DNA from 2 places in the Streptomyces sp. NPDC107546 genome. Region 2 is predicted to be linked to the other one. Evidence: riboswitches for the same ligand, from Rfam matches in the RefSeq annotation. Region 2 holds a riboswitch; the other holds the start of a gene.
The links. Region 2 has a riboswitch for S-adenosylmethionine ahead of ACZ7L1_RS31985 (putative leader peptide). Riboswitches for the same ligand answer to the same signal wherever they lie in the genome.
Positions count from the first base shown of each region.

Region 1: another riboswitch for S-adenosylmethionine. It lies ahead of thrC (threonine synthase); the one in region 2 lies ahead of ACZ7L1_RS31985 (putative leader peptide).

Region 1 covers NZ_JBVKBA010000018.1:123,726-134,387, forward strand. The annotation lists gene otsB (trehalose-phosphatase) at 1-360, shown strand, start outside; gene ACZ7L1_RS25355 (alpha,alpha-trehalose-phosphate synthase (UDP-forming)) at 410-1,843, opposite strand; gene ACZ7L1_RS25360 (glucosyl-3-phosphoglycerate synthase) at 1,949-2,893, opposite strand; SAM riboswitch class I at 3,086-3,229, shown strand; gene thrC (threonine synthase) at 3,248-4,528, shown strand; gene ACZ7L1_RS25370 (MoaD/ThiS family protein) at 4,581-4,856, shown strand; gene ACZ7L1_RS25375 (cold-shock protein) at 5,306-5,509, shown strand; gene groL (chaperonin GroEL) at 5,859-7,484, shown strand; gene ACZ7L1_RS25385 (NADH:flavin oxidoreductase) at 7,714-8,838, shown strand; partial or broken gene ACZ7L1_RS25390 (MFS transporter) at 8,966-9,482, shown strand; gene ACZ7L1_RS25395 (carboxylesterase/lipase family protein) at 9,618-10,662, shown strand, end outside.
Region 2 covers NZ_JBVKBA010000032.1:30,214-40,875, reverse strand. The annotation lists gene ACZ7L1_RS32005 (LLM class flavin-dependent oxidoreductase) at 1-435, shown strand, start outside; gene ACZ7L1_RS32000 (NtaA/DmoA family FMN-dependent monooxygenase) at 432-1,832, shown strand; gene ACZ7L1_RS31995 (LLM class F420-dependent oxidoreductase) at 1,924-2,847, shown strand; gene ACZ7L1_RS31990 (DUF1684 domain-containing protein) at 2,917-3,741, shown strand; SAM riboswitch class IV at 3,830-3,944, shown strand; gene ACZ7L1_RS31985 (putative leader peptide) at 3,964-4,095, shown strand; gene ACZ7L1_RS31980 (hypothetical protein) at 4,337-4,462, shown strand; gene ACZ7L1_RS31975 (hypothetical protein) at 4,473-4,634, opposite strand; gene ACZ7L1_RS31970 (AbfB domain-containing protein) at 4,685-5,065, opposite strand; partial or broken gene ACZ7L1_RS31965 (family 43 glycosylhydrolase) at 5,138-6,902, opposite strand; gene ACZ7L1_RS31960 (heavy metal translocating P-type ATPase) at 8,005-9,942, opposite strand; gene ACZ7L1_RS31955 (hypothetical protein) at 9,942-10,193, opposite strand; partial or broken gene ACZ7L1_RS31950 (Fe-Mn family superoxide dismutase) at 10,380-10,640, opposite strand.

The DNA of each region.
Region 1 (10,662 bases), on a different contig from region 2:
CAGGCCGCCTTCGAGGCCCTGCGTGAACCCCTCGCCGATCTCGCCGCCCGCCACGGCCTGATCGTCGAACCCGGCCGCATGGTCCTGGAACTGCGCCCGCCGGGCATGGACAAGGGGGTGGCCCTGTCGGAGTACGTCCGCGAGACGGGCGCCGAAGCGGTCCTGTACGCGGGCGACGACCTCGGCGACCTCCCCGCCTTCGCCGCCGTGGACAAACTCCGCTCCGACGGCGTCTCCGGCCTCCTCGTCTGCAGCGGCAGCGACGAGGTCACGGAACTCGCGAAGAGGGCGGACCTGGTGGTCGACGGCCCGCAGGGGGTCGTACACCTTCTGAGGTCACTGACACGAACGCTGAGCTGAGGCGCCCCTGCGAGAAGCCCCGATCGGCCCGCACCCCGAAACGAGACCCTCAGACCTCCAGCGCAGCCAACTGATCCAGGAACCACCGGGCCGGCGGAAGCGCCGTGGCCTGCGCAGCGAGCCGCTTCGAGCGCTCCGCCCGCTCACCCGCCGGCATCGACAACGCCTCGTGCAAGGCCTCCGCCGTCCCCCGGATGTCGTACGGATTGACCGTCACGGCGTCGTCGCCCAACTCCTCGTACGCGCCCGCCTCCCGCGACAGCACCAGCGCACACCCCTGGTCCGACAGCACCGGAACCTCCTTGGCGACGAGGTTCATGCCGTCCCGGATGGGGTTCACCAGGGCCACGTCGGCGAGCCGGTACGCGGCGAGAGAGCGCGCGAAGTCGTCCTTGACGTGCATCTCGACCGGGGTCCAGCCCGGCGTCCCGTACCTCTCGTTGATCTCCGCGGCCACCCGCTGGACCTCCGCCGTGTACTCCCGGTAGACGGCCAGGTCCTGGCGGGAGGGGTACGCGAACGCCACGTGGACCACCCGTTCGCGCCACTCCGGACGGGACTCCAGCAGTTCCTCGTACGCCAGCAGACCCCGCACGATGTTCTTCGACAGCTCCGTCCGGTCCACCCGCACGATCACCTTGCGGGGGCGGCCGTCGGGGCCGGTGCCGATCTGCTCCCGCAGGATCGCCATCCGTTCGTCCACATCCGGTCGGTGCGCCCGCTCGCGCAGGAAGTCCGCGTCCGCGCCCAGGCCGTGCACCCCGATCCGGGTGTTCCCCAGCCCGCCGACGAGCGCCTCGCAGCACCCGGCGAAGGCGTCCGCCCACCGCTGGGTGAGGAAGCCGAGCCGGTCGGCGCCCAGCATGCCGCGCAGCACCTGACCGGCGATGTCGTCCGGAAGCATCCGGAAGTAGTCCACCGGTGCCCACGGCGTGTGCGAGAAGTGACCGATCCGCAGGTCCGGCCGCAGCTGCCGCAGCATCCCCGGGACCAGCGTCAGGTGGTAGTCCTGCACCACGACCGCCGCCCCCTCGGCCGCCTCCTCGGCCAGCGCCTCGGCGAACGCGTGGTTGTAGGCCTCGTACGACGCCCACGCGTGCCGGAACTCCCTGCCGAAGACCGGCTCGAGCGGCGTCTGGTACAGCATGTGGTGGACGAACCACAGCACCGAGTTCGCGATGCCGTTGTACGCCTCGGAGAACACCGTCGCGTCGATGTCGAGCATCCGGACCCGCCGGCCACCGGTGTGGGCCGGATCCAGCGCGCCACCCGTGCGGCGTACGGCCTCGCGGTCGCCGTCGTTCAGGGCCGCGCACACCCAGACCGCGTCCGCGTCCGGGCCGATCGCCGACAGACCGGACACCAGACCGCCTCCGCCCCGTTTGGCGGTGAGCTGCCCGGAGTCGTCCAGCGCGTACGAGACGGGGCCGCGGTTGGAGGCGACGAGGATGCGGGCGCCGTGCGCATGCTGCGTGGAAGCCATGCCACGAAACCTAGCCCGCGCCGAAAACGCTCAAACGTACGGTTCGGCCGTATGCGGAACCGTGTCCGTCACGTCCGGACGTTCGGACGTCCGGCTGCGTACGGTTCAGGCCACCTTTCGTTCCATGTACTCCGCGATCTCCGCCATCGGCGGCCTCTCCTCCGTGTCCACCCGGTACGTCCGGGGCTCGAAGCCGTCCGCCCCCCGTTCGAACTGCGTGAGGGCCGGGCGGACCAGATGGCCGCGGGCCAGGCGGAGCTGGGCCGTGCGGTAGATCGCGGCGGCCATGCGGCCGAGCGCCTGCCCGTCCTGGTGGCGGTGCTTGCGCACCCCGACGTCGACCTGGGCCAGCGCGTCCAGGCCCACCAGGTGCAGCGCGTCCACCAGCATGCCGAGCTCGACGCCGTACCCGACCGGGAAGGGAAGCCGTTCCAGCAGGGATCGGCGGGCCGCGTACTCGCCGCCGAGCGGCTGGACGAACCCGGCGAGCTGCGGCCAGTGCATGTTGAGCAGCGGGCGCGCCACCAGTTCCGTGACGCGGCCGCCCTGGCCCGCTGCGCCGCCCAGCGGCCGGTCGTACATCGCCTTCACCAGGTCCACGTCCGGGTCGGTGAGCAGCGGGCCCACGATCCCGGTCACGAAGTCCGACGAGAACTCCTTCAGGTCCGCGTCGACGAAGCAGACGATGTCGCCGCCGGTGACGAGCAGGGAGCGCCAGAGCACCTCGCCCTTGCCGGGCACGGCCGGTATGCGTGGCAGGATCGTGTCGCGGTGCACCACCCTCGCGCCGGCCGCGGCGGCGACCTGGGACGTGCGGTCGGTGGAGCCGGAGTCGACGACGACGATCTCGTCGACCAGCGGGACCTGCCGCACGAGGTCGTGGCGGATGGCGGAGACGATCTCGCCGACCGTCTCCTCCTCGTTGAGCGCGGGCAGCACGACGCTGACCGAGGAGCCCGAGGCTCGCTTCGCGGCCATGATCTGGTGGAGCGGGCGGTCGGTGACGGACCAGGAGCGGGTGCTCAGCCAGCGCTCGACTTCTTCCAGCACAGTCTGCGGCTCCTCACGTTCGTACGGGTGGGGGGTGAGTCGGGGACGGTCGAATGGTCTCTCTTGTGATCCATCTCGCGGTTCGGACGACTATCTCAACTCTCCCGGCCGTCGGTTACAGTCTTGAACAACGCCGGTGACCATCGCATGTCGGGGTCACCCCGGCCCGTCGCCGGCGACACAACCACATACAGCTCATCCAGAGGGGCAGAGGGACACGGCCCGGTGAAGCCCCGGCAACCCTCCAGTCGGCTCTCGTCTTCGCAGGCGGGGCTCCCGGCTAGGGAAGGTGCCAATTCCGTCTCACGGCGAGATGCGTCGTGAGGAAGATGAGGAGAAAGGGCCTCGCCTGACATGGCTGTGCAGACAGTTGCAAGCACCACCGACTCCGTGAACCTCGGCCCCGCCGCGGCTCTGTCCTGCCGCGAGTGCGGCCACCGGGTGCCGCTCGGCCCGGTCTTCGCCTGCGAGGAGTGTTTCGGCCCGCTCGAGGTCGCCTACGACTTCTCCGGCTACGACACCGAGGAACTGCGGAAGCGCATCGAGGCGGGCCCCGCGAACATCTGGCGCTATGCGCCGCTGCTGCCGGTCCCGGCGGACGTCGCCGACAAGCCGAACCTCAACCCGGGCTGGACCAAGCTCGTCAAGGCCGACAACCTCGCTCGGGAACTCGGCGTGACCGGCGGTTTGTATGTGAAGGACGACTCCGGTAACCCGACGCACTCCTTCAAGGACCGCGTGGTCGCCCAGGCGCTGGAGGCGGCGCGCGTCTTCGGCTTCACCACCCTGTCCTGCTCCTCCACCGGCAACCTCGCGGGCGCGGTCGGCGCCGCGGCGGCCCGTGCCGGCTTCCGCTCCTGCGTGTTCATCCCGCACGACCTGGAGCAGGGCAAGGTCGTCATGGCCGCGATCTACGGCGGCGAGCTCGTCGGCATCGAGGGCAACTACGACGACGTGAACCGCTTCTGCTCGGAGCTGATCGGCGACCCGGCGGGCGAGGGCTGGGGCTTCGTCAACGTCAACCTGCGGCCGTACTACGCGGAGGGCTCCAAGACCCTGGCGTACGAGATCGCGGAGCAGCTCGGCTGGGAGCTGCCGGAGCAGATCGTGGTGCCGATCGCCTCCGGCTCGCAGCTGACGAAGATCGACAAGGGTCTGCAGGAGCTGATCAAGCTCGGGCTCGTCGAGGACAAGCCGTACAAGATCTTCGGTGCGCAGGCCGAGGGCTGCTCGCCGGTGTCGGTCGCGTACAAGGCGGGCCACGACGTGGTGCGGCCGCAGAAGCCGAACACCATCGCCAAGTCGCTGGCGATCGGCAACCCGGCCGACGGCCCGTACGTCCTGGACATCGCCCGCCGCACGGGCGGCGCCGTGGAGGACGTGACGGACGAGCAGATCGTGGACGCCATCAAGCTGCTGGCGCGCACCGAGGGCATCTTCGCCGAGACGGCGGGCGGCGTGACCGTCGGTGTCACGCGCAAGCTGATCGAGAACGGCGTCCTCGACCCGGCGAAGACGACGGTCGTCCTCAACACCGGGGACGGTCTGAAGACGCTGGACGCGGTGGCCGACACGGGGCTGACCGCGACGATCCGTCCTACCCTCGAGTCCTTCCGCGAGGCCGGTCTCGTCTGATCTCCTCCCGCCACAACCCAGCAGCCGTACCCCGACCGGAGGTCATCCCCCGATGAGCGTCAACGTCCGCATCCCCACCATCCTGCGCACCTACACGGGCGGCCGGGCCGAGGTCACCGCCGAGGGCGCGACCCTCGCCGAGGTCATCGCCGACCTGGAGAAGAACCACACCGGCATCGCCGCCCGCGTCCTGGACGACCAGGGCAAGCTGCGCCGCTTCGTCAACGTCTACGTGAACGACGACGACGTCCGCTTCGAGCAGGGCCTTCAGACCGCCACCCCGGACGGCGCGGGCGTCTCCATCATCCCCGCGGTCGCGGGCGGCTGACGGTCGTTCGGACGCGCGATCCTTACCCTCGGTAACGCAGGTAACCGAGAGTTCATCGAATTGCCCTCTCCGTGAGAGAAACGGAGGGGGCAATTCTGCATGGTTGAGCGCGGTAGAGTTGGGGAACGCGCTCCCGGACTCCCCTTCCGGACCCGCGATCACCTGCCGCGCGCTCGACAAGAAGCAGCCAAAGTGTGCAGGGCTTTTGCGCCATTCATTCCCTTCGCCCGGCCCGACTTGCCCTGAATTCGGGCGAGTTCTCCGTACATTCCCGACCGGTCGGGCCCCGAATTCTCGTCCGATTGACCTGTTGCAGACGGCAGTTGGACAGATACATTCAGCCGCGGTCGACGCGTTCCGGCGCACGCCCCCAACCGTTGGGGGGTGAGGTCTGACCCGGATCCGCGAAGTGTGGATCTGTGCAAGGGCCAGTAATAGGGGAGTTAGGCATGGCTCAGGGCACCGTCAAGTGGTTCAACGCGGAGAAGGGGTACGGCTTCATCGCGGTCGACGGTGGTGCGGACGTCTTCGTCCACTACAGCGCGATCCAGATGGACGGCTACCGCACCCTTGAAGAGGGCCAGCGGGTCGAGTTCGAGATCTCACAGGGTCAGAAGGGCCCGCAGGCGGACATGGTCCGCGTGACCGCCTGATACAACGCGCCGACGACTGAACCGTTCGACGTGTCGAGGGGCTCGTATCCCGTCCGGGGTACGGGCCCCTCGGTCTGTTCGCACCCTGCTCGGACACTGGTCCGGGGCGGGTGCCGACAGGGGGCGCACCGTAGCGTTCACCTCCTCCTCCCCTCGGAGCCGCTTGCACTCGGCAGGGGCGAGTGCTAATCATTGGCGTTAGCACTCTGAAGGTGAGAGTGACAACAGAAGGACCGGGTCGGTGAGGCCGCGGGCCGGGTGGGGCAAGGAACCTCCGGCCGGGGCCGTCCGTCGCGGGCGCGGGCGCGGTCCGAAGTAATCACCCCCAGTCCTGGAGGGACCACTTCACATGGCCAAGATCATCGCGTTCGACGAGGAGGCACGGCGCGGCCTCGAGCGCGGCATGAACCAGCTCGCGGACGCCGTCAAGGTGACCCTCGGCCCCAAGGGCCGCAACGTCGTCCTCGAGAAGAAGTGGGGCGCCCCCACGATCACCAACGACGGTGTCTCCATCGCCAAGGAGATCGAGCTCGAGGACCCGTACGAGAAGATCGGCGCCGAGCTGGTCAAGGAAGTCGCCAAGAAGACGGACGACGTCGCCGGTGACGGTACGACCACCGCGACCGTGCTCGCCCAGGCGCTGGTCCGCGAGGGCCTGCGCAACGTGGCCGCCGGTGCCAACCCGATGGGCCTGAAGCGCGGTATCGAGAAGGCCGTCGAGGCCGTCTCCGCCGCCCTGCTCGAGCAGGCCAAGGACGTCGAGACCAAGGAGCAGATCGCCTCCACGGCCTCCATCTCCGCCGCCGACACCCAGATCGGCGAGCTGATCGCCGAGGCCATGGACAAGGTCGGCAAGGAAGGCGTCATCACCGTCGAGGAGTCGCAGACCTTCGGTCTCGAGCTGGAGCTCACCGAGGGCATGCGCTTCGACAAGGGCTACATCTCGGCGTACTTCGCCACCGACATGGAGCGTATGGAGGCCGTCCTCGACGACCCGTACATCCTGATCGCCAACTCCAAGATCTCCTCGGTCAAGGACCTGCTCCCGCTCCTCGAGAAGGTCATGCAGTCCGGCAAGCCGCTGCTGATCATCGCCGAGGACGTCGAGGGCGAGGCCCTGTCGACCCTGGTCGTCAACAAGATCCGCGGCACCTTCAAGTCCGTCGCCGTCAAGGCCCCGGGCTTCGGCGACCGCCGCAAGGCCATGCTCGGCGACATCGCCATCCTCACGGGCGGCGAGGTCATCTCCGAGGAGGTCGGCCTCAAGCTGGAGAACGCGACCCTGGACCTCCTGGGCCGCGCCCGCAAGGTCGTCATCACCAAGGACGAGACCACCATCGTCGACGGCGCCGGCTCCGCCGACCAGGTCTCGGGCCGCGTCAACCAGATCCGCGCCGAGATCGAGAACAGCGACTCCGACTACGACCGCGAGAAGCTGCAGGAGCGCCTGGCGAAGCTGGCCGGCGGCGTGGCCGTCATCAAGGCCGGTGCCGCCACCGAGGTGGAGCTCAAGGAGCGCAAGCACCGCATCGAGGACGCCGTCCGCAACGCGAAGGCGGCCGTCGAGGAGGGCATCGTCGCCGGTGGTGGCGTGGCCCTGGTCCAGGCGGCGCAGAACTCCTTCGAGAAGCTGGACCTCGAGGGCGACGAGGCCGTCGGCGCCGAGATCGTCCGCAAGGCCCTGACCGCCCCGCTGACCCAGATCGCCGTCAACGCCGGCCTCGAGGGCGGCGTCGTGGTGGAGAAGGTCCGCAACCTCACCCCGGGCCACGGTCTGAACGCCGCGACCGGTGAGTACGTGGACATGATCGCCGAGGGCATCATCGACCCGGCGAAGGTGACCCGTTCCGCGCTGCAGAACGCCGCCTCCATCGCCGCGCTGTTCCTCACCACCGAGGCCGTCATCGCCGACAAGCCGGAGAAGGCCGCCGCGCCTGCCGGTGGCGGCATGCCGGGCGGTGACATGGACTTCTGATCCTTCCGAGGATCGGTACCAGTCCTTCCGTACGAGGGCGGCACTCCCTGTCTGTGGCAGGGGGTGCCGCCCTCGGGCGTGTCCGGGATCGCGCGGGCCACCAGCCCGGCCGGGAATGTGGTGCAGCCGGGAATGTGGGGCAGCGCATAGGCGGTTGCTTCAGAAGCTGCAACAATGCGCGCGCACATACCAGTCGGTTAAACACAGCGATCCCCGAGGAGCCCCTCACGTGACCGTCACCACTCCCGCCTCCCGCGCGGCCCAGATCCTCTCCCGCCCGATCGCGCTGGGTGGCCTCACCGTCCCGAACCGGATCGTGATGGCGCCGATGACCCGGATGTTCTCCCCCGGCGGCATTCCCGGCGAGGACGTGCGCGCCTACTACGCGCGCCGTGCCGCCGCCGGTGTCGGGCTGATCGTCACCGAGGGGACCTACGTCGGCCACGAGTCGGCCGGCCAGAGCGACCGCGTCCCGCGCTTCCACGGCGAGGAGCAGCTCGCGGGCTGGGCCGAGGTCGCCGAGGACGTGCACGCCGCCGGCGGCACGATCGTCCCGCAGCTGTGGCACATCGGCATGGTCCGCAAGCAGGGTGAGCCCCCCGTCGCGGGCGCCCCCGCCGTCGGACCGTCCGGCCTCGTCACCGCGGGCGCCGAGCCGACCGGCAAGGCGATGACCCAGCAGGACCTGGACGACGTCATCGACGCGTTCGCCCAGGCCGCCGCGGACGCCGAGCGCATCGGCTTCGACGGCGTGGAGATCCACGGCGCCCACGGCTACCTCGTCGACCAGTTCCTGTGGGCGGGCACCAACCGCCGCACGGACGCGTACGGCGGCGACCCGGTGGCCCGCACCAAGTTCGCGGCCGAGATCGTCGCGGCGGTCCGCGAGCGGGTGTCCCCCGACTTCCCGGTGCTCTTCCGCTACTCGCAGTGGAAGCAGCAGGACTACACCGCCCGGCTCGCCGAGACCCCCGAGGAGCTGGAGGCGATCCTCACCCCGCTCGCGGCGGCGGGCGTGGACGCCTTCCACGCCTCGACGCGCCGCTACTGGCTGCCCGAGTTCGAGGGCTCCGACCTCAACCTCGCCGGCTGGACGAAGAAGCTCACCGGCAAGCCGACGATCACCGTGGGCTCGGTGGGCCTGGACGGCGACTTCCTCCGCGCGTTCCAGGGCGAGGGCGCCCCGGTCAAGACCCTCGACAACCTCCTGGACCGACTGGAGTCGGAGGAGTTCGACCTGGTGGCGGTGGGTCGGGCGCTGCTCCAGGACCCGGAGTGGGCGAAGAAGGTCCTTCAGGGTCGCTTCGACGAGCTGGGCGCGTATGACGCGGCCGCGCTGAAGACCCTGCACTGACGAACGGGGAATGCGGCCCCTCGCCCTTCGGGGTGGGGGCCGCACTCATGGGCGGCTTCGCCGCGTGGGGTGTTCTCCGGTCCCGTTCGCTGCGAATTCGCGTGCTTAAGTCGATCAATAGCAATAATTGGTGATGATGGCCGTGGCACCGATCTCCGCGACCGTCTCCAAGGCCCGGGGGCCGAAGACGACCCTGATGATCGGCGCGCTGATCGTGGCCGCCGGCTACGTGCTGAACATGGTGCTGATGGACCAGGTCTGGCACTTCGTCCTGGTCTCCTGCGTCATCGGCGCCGGGCATCGGCTTCACCTACGGCTCCATGCCCGCGCTGATCATGGGCGCCGTGCCCGCGTCCGAGACCGGTGCCGCCAACAGCCTCAACACGCTGATGCGGTCCGTCGGCACCTCCACCGCGAGCGCGGTCGCCGGCGTGATCCTCGCCAACATGACCAAGACCCTGGGGCCCGTCACCCTGCCCTCCCAGGACGGCTTCCGTACCGTCCTGGCCATCGGGGCCGGTGCCGCGCTCCTCGCCTTCGCCGTCGCCTCCTTCATCCCGCGCCGGCGTTCGGCCGCCGGGCAGACGCCGCCCGCGGTGGACGGCCCGGCCGGGCACGCGGAGGTCTCCGACGCCAAGGCGTAAAGTCCAACCGATCGTCAGGCCGGGCGGTCGCGCTCCCGCCTCGCGCGGGCGGCGGCCGCCCGGCCGCCCGTGCACCAGGTGTTCCACCGGCACCCGGACGAGGGGCCGTACCGGCGACAAGTTGGAGGTCACACGATGACGACAGCCGAATCCCGCACGCCGAGCACCGACGACGAGACCGGGCCCGTGGTGCGCACCGCGACCGGCGCGGTGCGCGGGCGCAGGGAGGACGGGCTCGCGGTGTTCCGCGGCATACCGTTCGCCGAGCCGCCGGTGGGGGAGGAGCGCTTCCGGGCGCCCCGCCCGGTACGGGCCTGGGAGGGCACACGGGAGGCGTACGCGTTCGGGCCGCCGCCCCCGCAGGAGACGGCCTTCCTGGGCCGTATCGGCGTCCCGGACGCGTCCGTCGGCGACGACTGGCTGACCGTCAACGTCTGGACGCCCGACCCGGATCCGGCCGCCCGCCGACCCGTGATGGTGTGGATCTACGGCGGCGCCTACAAGCTCGGCCACGCGGGCAGCCCCGGCTACGACGCCCGGCACATCGCCCGCGACGGCGACCTCGTCGTCGTCACCTTCAACTACCGCGTCGGCATCGAGGGCTTCGCCCGCATCGAGGACGCCCCCGCCAACCGCGGTCTGCTGGACCAGGTCGCGGCCCTGGAGTGGGTGCGGGACAACATCGAGGCCTTCGGCGGCGACCCGGAGCAGGTCACCGTCTTCGGCGAGTCGGCGGGCGCCGGCTCGGTCGCCGCGCTGCTGGCCATGCCCCGCGCGGCCGGACTGTTCCGGCGGGCGATCGCCCAGAGCATGCCGGGCACGTACTTCTCCGACGAACTGGCCCGCGACCTCGCGACCGCCATCGCCGCGGAGGCGGGCCTGCGTCCCACGGCCGCCGACCTGTCGGCCGTGGACCCGCGCCGACTGACCGACGCGGGCCAGGCGCTGAGCGCGAAGATGCTCCAGCACCAGGACCGCTGGGGACAGGTCGCACCCACGGTGACCCCCTTCTCACCGGTCGTCGACGGCGAGGTGCTGCCCACCACCCCCTGGCGGGCGCTGGCGGGCGGCGCGGGCCGGGACGTCGAGCTGATCACCGGGCACAATCGGGAGGAGTACCAGCTCTTCCTGATCCTCGGCGGCATGCTCGGCCGGATCACCGACGAGCAGGTGACAGGAG
Region 2 (10,662 bases):
GACGTCGCTCTCGTCGAAGGGCGCGAACTCGCGGAAGTCGCCACGGCCGCTGCTGCCGCCGGTACGCCCCGCGTCTTCGCCGAGGTCGACGTGGCGCTGGACACCCCGCAGGCCACGGCCGCCGAGCGCGTCGCCGACCTGGAACGGCACGCGTCGTGGACCGACCGGAGGTGGCTGCGTCACGTCGGCTCGGCGGACCAATTGGTCTCACTGCTGGCTGAGTTGAGCCGTCACGTCGACGGCGTACGGCTGCACCCGCTGGTGCTGGACGAGGACCTGCCCGTCCTCTCCCGCCTCGTCCTGCCGGCCCTGTCCGAGCGACGCCTCGTCGCCCGACCGCTGCCCGGTACGTCCCTGCGCTCGACCCTGGGTCTGGAGCGCCCCGCCAATCGCTTCGCAGCCGCGGCCGTGGCCGCCCAGGAGGATGCCCGATGACCCGCACCGACCCCCTCGACGTCCCCCGGCCACACGCCCAGCTGCACTTCGGAGTGTTCTTCCAGGGCGTCAACCACTGGACCATCTGGTCCGCCCCCGACAGCGGCTCCCAGATCGACCCCGCCTCCTTCCGCCGGGTCGCCCAGACCGCCGAACGGGGCCTGTTCGACGCGTTCTTCCTCGGCGAGGGGCTGCGGCTGCGCGAGGTCGACGGCAGAATCCATGACCTCGACGTGGCCGGACGGCCGGACGCCATCACCCAGCTCGCGGCGCTGGCCGCGGTCACCCGCCAGATCGGCCTGGTCTCCACCTCCAACTCCACCTTCAACGAACCCGCCGATCTGGCCCGCCGCCTCTCCGGCCTGGACCTGCTCTCCGAGGGCCGCGCCGGCTGGAACGTGGTGACCACGGACAACGCCTGGACCGGCGCGAACTTCCGCCGCGGCGGCTACCTCGACCACGCCGACCGCTATCGGCGCGCCGAGGAGTTCCTCACCGTGGCCCGCGCGTTGTGGGACGGCTGGGGGGACGGAGCAATCGCCGACTCCGCGGGTGCACGGGAATGGTCGGTGCCCGGTGCCGTACGCCATGTACGGCACCGCGGACCGCAGTTCGACGTCGACCTCGCCCCGACCCTGCCGCGCAGCGCCCAGGGCCACCCGGTGATCTTCCAGGCCGGGGATTCCGGTGAGGGACGCGACTTCGCCGCCCGCAACGCCGACGTCATCTTCTCCGCGCACGGCAACGACTTCGACGACGCACTCGCCTTCGCCGAGGACATCCGCACCCGCCTGCGCGCCGTCGGCCGACCCGACGACGACCTGCGGATCCTGCCGGGCACCGAGATCATCATCGGCGCCACCGAGGAGGAGGCCCAGGAGAAGAAGCGCTGGATCCGGCTCCAGCAGGTCACGCCCGCCACGGCGCTGGGGATCGCCGGACTGCTGTGGGGCATCGACCTGTCCGACCGCGACGCCGACGGCCCGCTGCCCAAGGAGGATCCGGTCGTCACGGAGAACGACGGCTCCTTCGGCGCCCGGCGCATCGCCGACCCGCGCGCGGTGGTGGCCGAATGGCGGGCGAAGGCGGAGGCGCACGGCTGGTCGCTGCGCGAGACCGTCATCGCGCTCGGCCCGCAGCGCGGGCACGTCGGCACCCCGTCCGGCCTGGCCGACAAGTTCGCCCACTTCGTGCGGCACGGCGCGATCGACGGCTTCAACGTCACGCCTTACCTCATCCCCGACGGCCTCGACGACATCGTCGACCTGCTCGTCCCGGAACTGCAGGAACGCGGGATCTACCGCACCGAGTACACCGGCACCACCCTGCGCGAGCACCTCGGCCTGCGCGCACCCCTCACCCACAGGTCCGCACCGGACCGACGACAGGCGGGCTGAGCCCCCGAGCCGGCCCTTGTACACATGACTGACAAGAAGCTGTCACACGCCGACCGGAATGCAGGTGCGGCCGACGCCCGTTCTGACTGACATGACTGTTGGAGTAGCGCTCAACGCGTCCGACGCGCCGAACCAGGTCGACGCCACCGTCCAACTGGCCCAGGAGGCCGCGGAGTTCGGTGTCACGTCGGCCTGGTTCGGGCAGACCTTCGGCGCGGACTCACCCCAGCTCGCGGCGAGCGTCGGGCGCGAGGTGCCCGGACTGCAGGTCGGCACCTCCGCCATCCCCGTCTTCGGCCGGCACCCGCTGCTCGTCTCCAGCCAGGCCCAGACCGCCCAGGCCGCGACCCACGGCCGCTATCACCTCGGTCTGGCTCTGGGCACGAAACTGCTGACGGAGACGGGCTTCGGCCTGCCTTTCGAACGACCCATCGCCCGGCTGCGTGAATTCCTCACCGCCCTGCGGCAGTTGACCAAGACCGGTACGGCCGACTTTCACGGCGAGCTGCTCACCGCCACCACACCGATCCCGGCGCGGGTACCAGGTGCCGAGAACGGCGTCCCCCTGCTCGTCGCCGCGATGGGGCCGCAGGCTCTGCGGGCCAGCGGCGAGCTTGCCGACGGAATCCTGCCCTATCTGGCAGGACCGCGCGCCCTGGCGGACCACATCGTGCCCGCCCTGAACGCCGCGGCCGAGGCCGCAGGCCGCCCCGCGCCCAGGATCGTGGCCCTGGTGCCCGGCGTGGTCACGGACGATGTCGACGCGGTGCGGGCCAAGGCCACCGAGAACCTCGCCTTCTACGAACAGATCCCATCCTACGCGCGAGTCATCGAACTCTCCGGCGGCCGGCGGGCCGCCGACCTGGCCGTGATCGGCGACGAGAAGACGGTCGAGGCCGAGGTACGCCGTTACCGCGACGCCGGCGCCACCGAGGTCGTGTTCTCGGGCACCGAGATCGCGGGAGAAGCCGATCGCCGACGCACCTGGCGACTCCTCGGCGAACTGGCCGGCTGAGTACACCCGTCCGCTCGACAACCCCCTGTATCCCCTGCCCGAAGGCCCCCGGCACAAAGGAGATCCCCCATGACCACCGAGGCCGCCACCACGGACCTCCACGCCTTCACCGAGACCTGGCTGGAGTGGTACCGAGCTCAGGAGGCCCGGCTCGCCGCCCCGCACGGGTTCCTGGCGATCACCGGCCTGCACTGGCTCGACGACCGACCCCAGCGCTTCCCGGACGCGCCCGGTGCGTGGCGCACCGGCCCTGAAGGCGTCGTCGTAGACCTCGACGACGCCGAGGAATTGGTCGTCGACGGGGCGCCGGTGCGCGGCGAGCACCGCTTCGGCGTGCTTCCCGAGCGCGGCGGCGTCGACGCCCTCTGGGGAGACGCCGTCATCGAGATCGCCAGGCGCGGCGGCCAGGACATCGTGCGCCCCCGGCACCCGGACGCGCCGCTGCGCACGGCTTTCACCGGAACGCCCGCCTACGCCCCCGACCCGCGCTGGGCCGTGACGGGCCGCTACATCCCCTTCGACACTCCGCGGCCGACCACCGTGGGCGCCGCGGTCGAGGGCCTTGAGCATGTCTACGACGCCCCGGGCAGAGTCGAGTTCGAACTCGACGGGCGCCCGCTGTCGCTGACCGCGTTCCCCGGCCACGGTGCGGGACGGCTGATGGTGCTGTTCACCGACGAGACCTCCGGGGTCACCACCTACGCCGCCAACCGGGCCCTGGCCCTCGATCCGCCCGCCGCCGACGGTACGGTCGTCCTGGACTTCAACCGTGCCACCAACCTGCCGTGCGCCTACACGGACCTGGCCACCTGCCCGCTGCCCCCAGCCGAGAACCGGCTGCCGGTGGCGATCGAGGCCGGCCAGAAGATTCCCCGCGAGCGCGGCGGCTCCTGAGCTGGACGCACTCTCGCCCCGACTCCCCATACAAGGCGTCCTTTTGCGCCGTTGGCGTACGACAAGACCGCTCCGTACGATCACGAACGGCATTGAGTGTCAGCGTCAAGCCCTGGCTCGCTGACCGGCAACCCTCCCGCGCGGTGGGGGTGCGCCAGGTGAAAGCCCGCCGGGATCACCGATGATGTCCGCAAGCGCGTGGCCCCGTGACCGGGGCCGGATATGTGGAGGACCGATATGCGGCACGGTGGTGACCTCAGCGCCCGCTTCGCCGGCGCCACCGTGTTCTCCCGTCTCTCGCGCCGGCGTCACATCGACCTCAAGCGCTTGACCAGCTGTCTCTGTCAAGCCTGACGGGCCTTCCCGCCGCTGGTCGCAGTACGGCACCTGTCGTCGCCGCACCCGCCTGCGCCTGATCTCCGTCTGTCTTTGATCCCCCCTTGACGAGCGCAATCCCGGCGGCCAGTACGAGATCCCCGCCAGCTGCTTCCTTGGTCGGGAAGTAGTGGTCGAGCTGCGATCTGCCGGCGATCTGCTGATGCCCGCGGCGCGGCGGAGCTGCTCGTTGTTCGTCGCATGGACTCCCTTTGTGTGGATGAGTTCCGCAGCGTGCTCCACGATGGGGGCGTCGCAGGTGATGGTCGCGGAGTGGGTGTCCAAGCTCACCGCGGACAAGCTCCAGAAGCTGGCCGACCTCGGGCTGGAGTGGGCGGCTGCCTGAAGCGGTGCGGTCAGACCGACCGTCGGTGGCGGGCGAGGGCGGCGTGGAGTTCGCTGTGCAGCAGGTCGGGCAGGGCGGCGCCCGTCACCGGCGGCGCCAGCCAGGACCGGCAGATCGTCAGCGTCCGACCGACGGCCCGCGAGGCCGCGTCCGACCGGCGAAACGGGGTCACATCCTGCCAGGACGTGACCCCGTTTCTGCTGTACGAGCCGCACACGGCGGTCAGGCCCAGGGGCTGACCGGTGTGAAGGAACTGTCGGCGCGGAAGGTGGCGTTGTCCTGGTAGGTGTCGAGGCGCAGCTCGTAGTTGTAGTGGCGGATGTAGCGGCCGGGGTAGTTGTACGATTCCAGGCTGACCGAGCCGGTGGTCGAACCGGGCCGGGCGCAGTAGGTGGCGTCCTTGTTGAAGAGTGCCGTGCCGTTGCTCGCGTCGGCGCGGATCCGGAAGTCCTTGTGGCGCAGGTAGCGGCCGGAGGGGTCACGGAAGGAGTAGCAGCTTCCGTCGGCCAGGCCGGGGACGACGGTGAAGGTGGCGCTCTGCTTGACCGCCGTGGTGCTGGAGGACGTCACCGGGTCGAGGTAGCCCAGGCTGTCCGAGCGCACGACGGCGTAACGGCCGGGGAAGTTGACGGACCGGAGCGAGCGGGTGGTGTTCGTGGGCAGGGCGGTACCGCCCGAGACGGGGTCGACGCTGCTCAGGGTGGGGACGACCTTCTTGATCAGGCCGTCGGTGTCGAACTCCATCTTGTCGACGGTGGTTTCGCGGTGGGTGCCGTCACCGCCGGGGATGGCGAAGCGGTGGTAGGCGATGTACCAGTCGTCGGTGCCCGGCACCTGCACCACGGAGTGGTGACCGGTGCCCTTGATACCGAGCGAAAGGTCCTTCTCCAGGATCACGCCCCGCTTGGTCCAGGGTCCGGTGGGCGAAGAGCCGGTGGCGTAGGCGACCCGGTAGTTCTCGTCGCGCGTGTCGTTCTCCGACCACATGAGGTAGTAGGTGCCCTTGCGCTTGATGACGAAGGAGCCTTCGTTGTAGCCGCTGGGAGTGATCTCGGTGACCTTCGAGGCGTCGAACGAGACCATGTCGTCGTTCAGCGGGACCACGTAGGCGTGACCGTTTCCGAAGTAGAGGTAGGACTGGCCGTCGTCGTCGGTGAAGACGTCCGGGTCGATCATCTGGCCGGCGTAGGCTCCGCGGGCGATCAGCGGCTTGCCCAGGGGGTCCTTGAAGGGACCGGTGGGCGAGTCGGAGACCGCGACACCGATGCTGGTGTCGGCGGAGTAGTAAAGGTAGTACTTCCCGTTCTTCGCGGTCGCCGTCGGGGCCCAGGCCCGGCTGTCGGCCCAGCCGATGTCGGGACCGAGGTCGAGAATGACGCCGTGGTCCGTCCAGTGGACCAGGTCCTTGGACGAGTACGCCTTGAACTGCGTACCGCTCCAGCCCGCGAAACCGTCCGTGGTCGGGTAGATGTAGTACGTGTCGCCGAAGCGGACGATGTTCGGGTCGGCGGTGAGCCCCGGCAGGACCGGGCTCCTCATGATCTGCGCGGAGACCGTCCAGGTCCGCTTCGTCCCGTCGGAGCCGGTCACCTGGTACGTCACGGGGTTGGTGAAGTCGCGCGGTGTGCCGGAGGCCGGGCTGATCGACGAGCCCTGGGGAGAGGGTGAACTGCGGGGCGATCGCGGTGAGGCCGGTGCCCTCCTTCATCGGCAGGGTGATCCTGCTGTTGGCGTCGTCGATGAGGGCGGCGATCTTCCGTGAGGGGTCGGTGACCGTGGCGATGCCCGTGGTGTTCCCGCTGACCGTGAGGACCTCGGCGGGCGTCAGCGCGCGGTTGTAGACGCGGAAGTCGCGCATCTTGCCCTTGAAGAGCTTGTCATTGGTGAAGAGGGACTTGCCGATGTAGTCGGCCGTGGTGGTACCGGACCCGATGGAACCGGGGGTGAGGGTGACCGACGTGTTGCGGGCCACCTCCACGCCGTCCCTGTAGAGGACTCCCGTGGTGCCGGTCTGGGTGTAGGTGACGTGCTTCCAGACCGAGCGCGGCAGCGCGGTGGAGGTCCGAGTGTTCTGCTCGGTGGACGGGGCCCCGGAGGCGATGGCGGTCCGGAAGGCATCGCCGGTGGTGAAGAGGTACCCGTTGCCGGCGCCGTTGCTGGTGTTGCCGAAGCCGTAGAGGAAGTACGGCGTGGCCTGGGCGGCGTCGATCTGCACATCCATCGAGACGGTGATGGAGTTCATGCCGCTCATGATGTTGTCCGGCACCTTGATGTAGGTGTCGGAGCCGTTGAACGTCAGTCCCTCCCCTGTGCCCGACCAGCCCGCGGTGCCGTTGACGGTTCCGTTGCGGCCGTTGCCCGAGGAGTCCACTGCCACGGTGCCCGAGGTCGCGTCGAGTTTGTACCAGAGAGCCAGACCGTCGGTGATATCCGCTGCCTGGGCGGGAGCTGACAGACCGACCGTACCCGTCAGGAGCGCGGCGGCGACCACGGCGGCGACGGCGCTCGGCCGGAATCTTCGGCGGCTCTGAGGTCTCACGCTGTGCATGGGTTCACATCCCCGTGATGAAGACATTCCTGAGAGGGCGGCTCGCGGCCTTGGCCGAGGTGCTGACGTGCCGCCAGAACGACATTGCGCTGCGTGAGTGTGAATTGGGATACGAGTCGGCGTCAATACTTTCGAACGACATCCGATATACCGAACACCAATGACCTGTACGGACGGCTTATCTGACGATCGACCACTCCGACGTCTTGACATCCTTTTTGCCAGCCCTATAGCGTCTGGCCGATTTTCCGAGGGGCTTTCTAAATATCGAACGATGGGTCATCGGTTCCCTTCTGCCACGGCTGAACTCCTCTCCTCGATTGAGGCACCCGCGCCACGGCCTGGATGCGCCGTTGACGCTGTGCCCCTCGACCACCGACCCGGCTGTGGCGCGAGGGTGGCTGGAGCGGACGGCGGCCGGGGTGGAGGGGCTGTGCTTCAAGCGGCTGGACGAGCCCTACGTCGGGAGCGCTTCGTGCCCGTCCCTGATCGGCTTCATGCTCTGGTCGACGTCCACGGCCGACGCCGGTTCATCCGGGGCAGGGATGTTCACCCAGCTGAATGGCATCGACAGCCGGACCCGGCGCGTCAGCCGCGGAAGCGGGAGAGCCACGTGCCCCTGGCTTTCTGCTCGGGCACGGCCTGCTCCTGCTCCTGGCCCTCCTGCTCGTCCCGCAGGAGGCCGGGGCGGCCAAGGGCTTGGAGGACCGCCTCCTACGAACTGGGGCGGTGGACATCTCGGCTTCTACCAGCGGCTTTCGACTTCTCGCGGCCCCCTGACACGACGCCGATCCACCGTCGGGGGCCGCTGACACACGAGCGCCGTGTCGCCTCCTCCAGCGTCACTACTGCAGGCAGGACGCTTAGCCATCAACCGCGATCGCGTCCCTCTGCATGGGAGCAGCCTCAACTGCCGGAACCTCCGGCAGGCCTCCTGATCGATGCCGTGGAGCGTTTCGGTGGTAAAGACGTAGGCCGCTACCAACGGACCGCTTCAGGACGAGCCACGATCAGTTTGGGTGAAGTGACTGGCCCGACCCTTCAGCTGTACCAGTCGACCCACCTGGGCAGCCTTGGCCCTGGGCATGAGGGTCCAGGTGCCGTCGGTGCGCTGCAGGGCGACGGCCTCGTTGACACCGTCGCCGACGACCGCGACCCGGTAACCCTGCTCCTGCAAGTCCCGTACGAGGCCGGCCTTGTCCTCGGGTGTGCAGCGGGCGTGCACCTCCTCGATGCCCAGGGCCGATGCGACTGCCTGCGCGGGGGCCTCCCGATCGCCCGTGGCGAGCACCGGGCGGACGCCGAGGCGCCGTAGGCGGTCCACGGCACGGTAGCTTCCGGGGCGTACGACGTCCCCGACCTCGATCAGGGCCTCGGCCACGCCGTCCACACGGACCAGGACGGGCGTGTGGGCGGCGGCCTCAGCCACAGGCATGACGTCCGCAAGGGCCGTGGGCAAGGCGTCGTCCGGCGCGAGGACTTCGACCATCCGTCCCTCGACGCGGCCGCGTACGCCCTGCCCCGGTACGGCACTGAAATCGCTCACCTCCGGCGCCGGATTCACCGACAGGGCTCGTTGGGCGTAGGAGGTGATGGCCCGGCCCAGCGGGTGCTCCGACCCCCGCTCGACCGCGCCGGCCAGCCGCAGTACCGCTTCTTTCCCCAGCCCGTCGGGCACCGCCGTGACGCGGGCTACGGTCATGTGGCCCGAGGTGAGCGTGCCCGTCTTGTCCAGCACAACGGCGTCGATGTGCTGCAGTCCCTCCAACGCCTGCGGCCCGCTCACGAGCACCCCCAGTTGGGCGCCCCGCCCGGTCGCGGCCATCAGCGCGGTCGGTGTCGCCAGGCCCAGCGCGCAGGGGCAGGCCACGACCAGGACCGCCACGCAGGCGGTGACAGCGGCCTGCGGATCGGCCCCCGCGCCGAGCCAGAATCCGAGCGCCGTGACGGCCAGCGCCAGCACGACGGGCACGAAGACGCCCGCCATCGAGTCGGCCAGCCGCTGCACCCGGGCCTTGCCGGCCTGGGCCTCGGTCACCAACCGGGTGATGCGGGCGAGCTGGGTACCGGCCCCAACGGCTGTCGCCCGCACGAGCAGCAGTCCACCGGAATTGACGGCTCCGCCGACCACAAGGGATCCGAGCTGCACCTCGACCGGCTCGCTCTCCCCAGTGACTAGGGACAAGTCCACCGCGGAGCTGCCCTCCACCACCTCGCCATCCGTGGCCACCCGCTCGCCGAACCGCACGACGAAGACCTGTCCGACGCCCAGCTGCTCGATCGGGACGAGCCGTTCCGAGCCACCCTCCCATAGGAGGTAGATGTGCGCCACGCCGTCCGAGGCCGACGGCACGAGCGCGAACGGCATCCACATCCCGGGCTCCCCGGCTCCCCCGAGGAACAGCGCGTACGCGGACCAGGAGAAGGAGGCCACCACGCCCAGCGACACCAGGGTGTCCATGGTCGCCGCCGAATGCCGCAGCCCCCGTACGGCCCGCATATGGAACGGCCAGGCGCTCCACACCGCGACCGGCGCGGCCAGCACGAAGCACAGCCACTGCCAGTTCCGGAACTGCAGGCCCGACACCATCGACAGCACGAGCACCGGCAGCGCGAGCAGCGCCGTGATCAGGAGCCGGTCACACTCCTGCCGCGCGCCGTCGGCGTCTTCGTCGTCCTGACGCTGCTGCTTCCTGGGCGCCTCGGACAGTGCCGCCGTATAGCCGGCCTGCTCGACGGTCGCGACGAGCTGCTCCGGGCTGATCTGTGCCGGGTGACTCACCCGGGCTCGTCCGGTGGCCAGATTGACGGTGGCTGTCACCCCGTCCAGCTTCCCGAGCTTCTTCTCGACCCGCTTCACGCAGGCCGCGCAGGTCATCCCGCCGACGGTCAGGTCGGTCGCCACCAGGACGACCACGGGTTCCGCGCCCATCAGCGGCTTCCCCCGTGCATGTCTCCCATGTCGTCCATGCCTCCTGCCCCGCCGCCGTCCCCACCGCCGCCGCCCCGGCTCGTGCCGGTGCCGTGCATGTCTGGCGCAACGGGCCCAGCAGTGGCCCCGAGGGCGTACGACACCGCGAACACCAGGGCCAACAGCAGGAGGAACCCGCAGAGGGCAGGCGGGGGTGTCAGCTTCCGCAACACCGCGCCCGCGCCGGAGGAGGATTGCCGGGACTCGTCCATCAACCGCGTCTCCAGATCACGTCGTACGGCGAAGGTCGGATGAGCCGTACTGCTTCAGGAGTCGGGGCAACCGGTGGCCGAGTTCCGGAGCAAAGTTGTGGCACCCGTCGCTTCGTGTGCCCGGAGAGGGGGCCGGGAAGCCTTCCGGTCTCCCGGCCCGTCGGCGACGCTGCGGTCGCGCCCTTTTCAGGCGCCGGCGGTCGCGGCGGCGTACCGGGCGGCGACGTCCTCCCAGTCGACCAGGTCCCACGGCTTGGTGACGTAGTCGGGGCGGACGTTCTTGTACTGCAGGTAGTAGGCGTGCTCCCAGGCGTCGAAGACCAGCAGCGGCGTGGTGCCCTGGCCGACGTTGCCGTGGTGGTCGTAGACCTGCTCCACGATGAGGCGCCGGCCGAGGGGCTCCCATGCCGGGACGCCCCATCCGGAGTTCTGGACGGAGGAGGTGGCGGCTACGGTGTTGGCGGTCGGC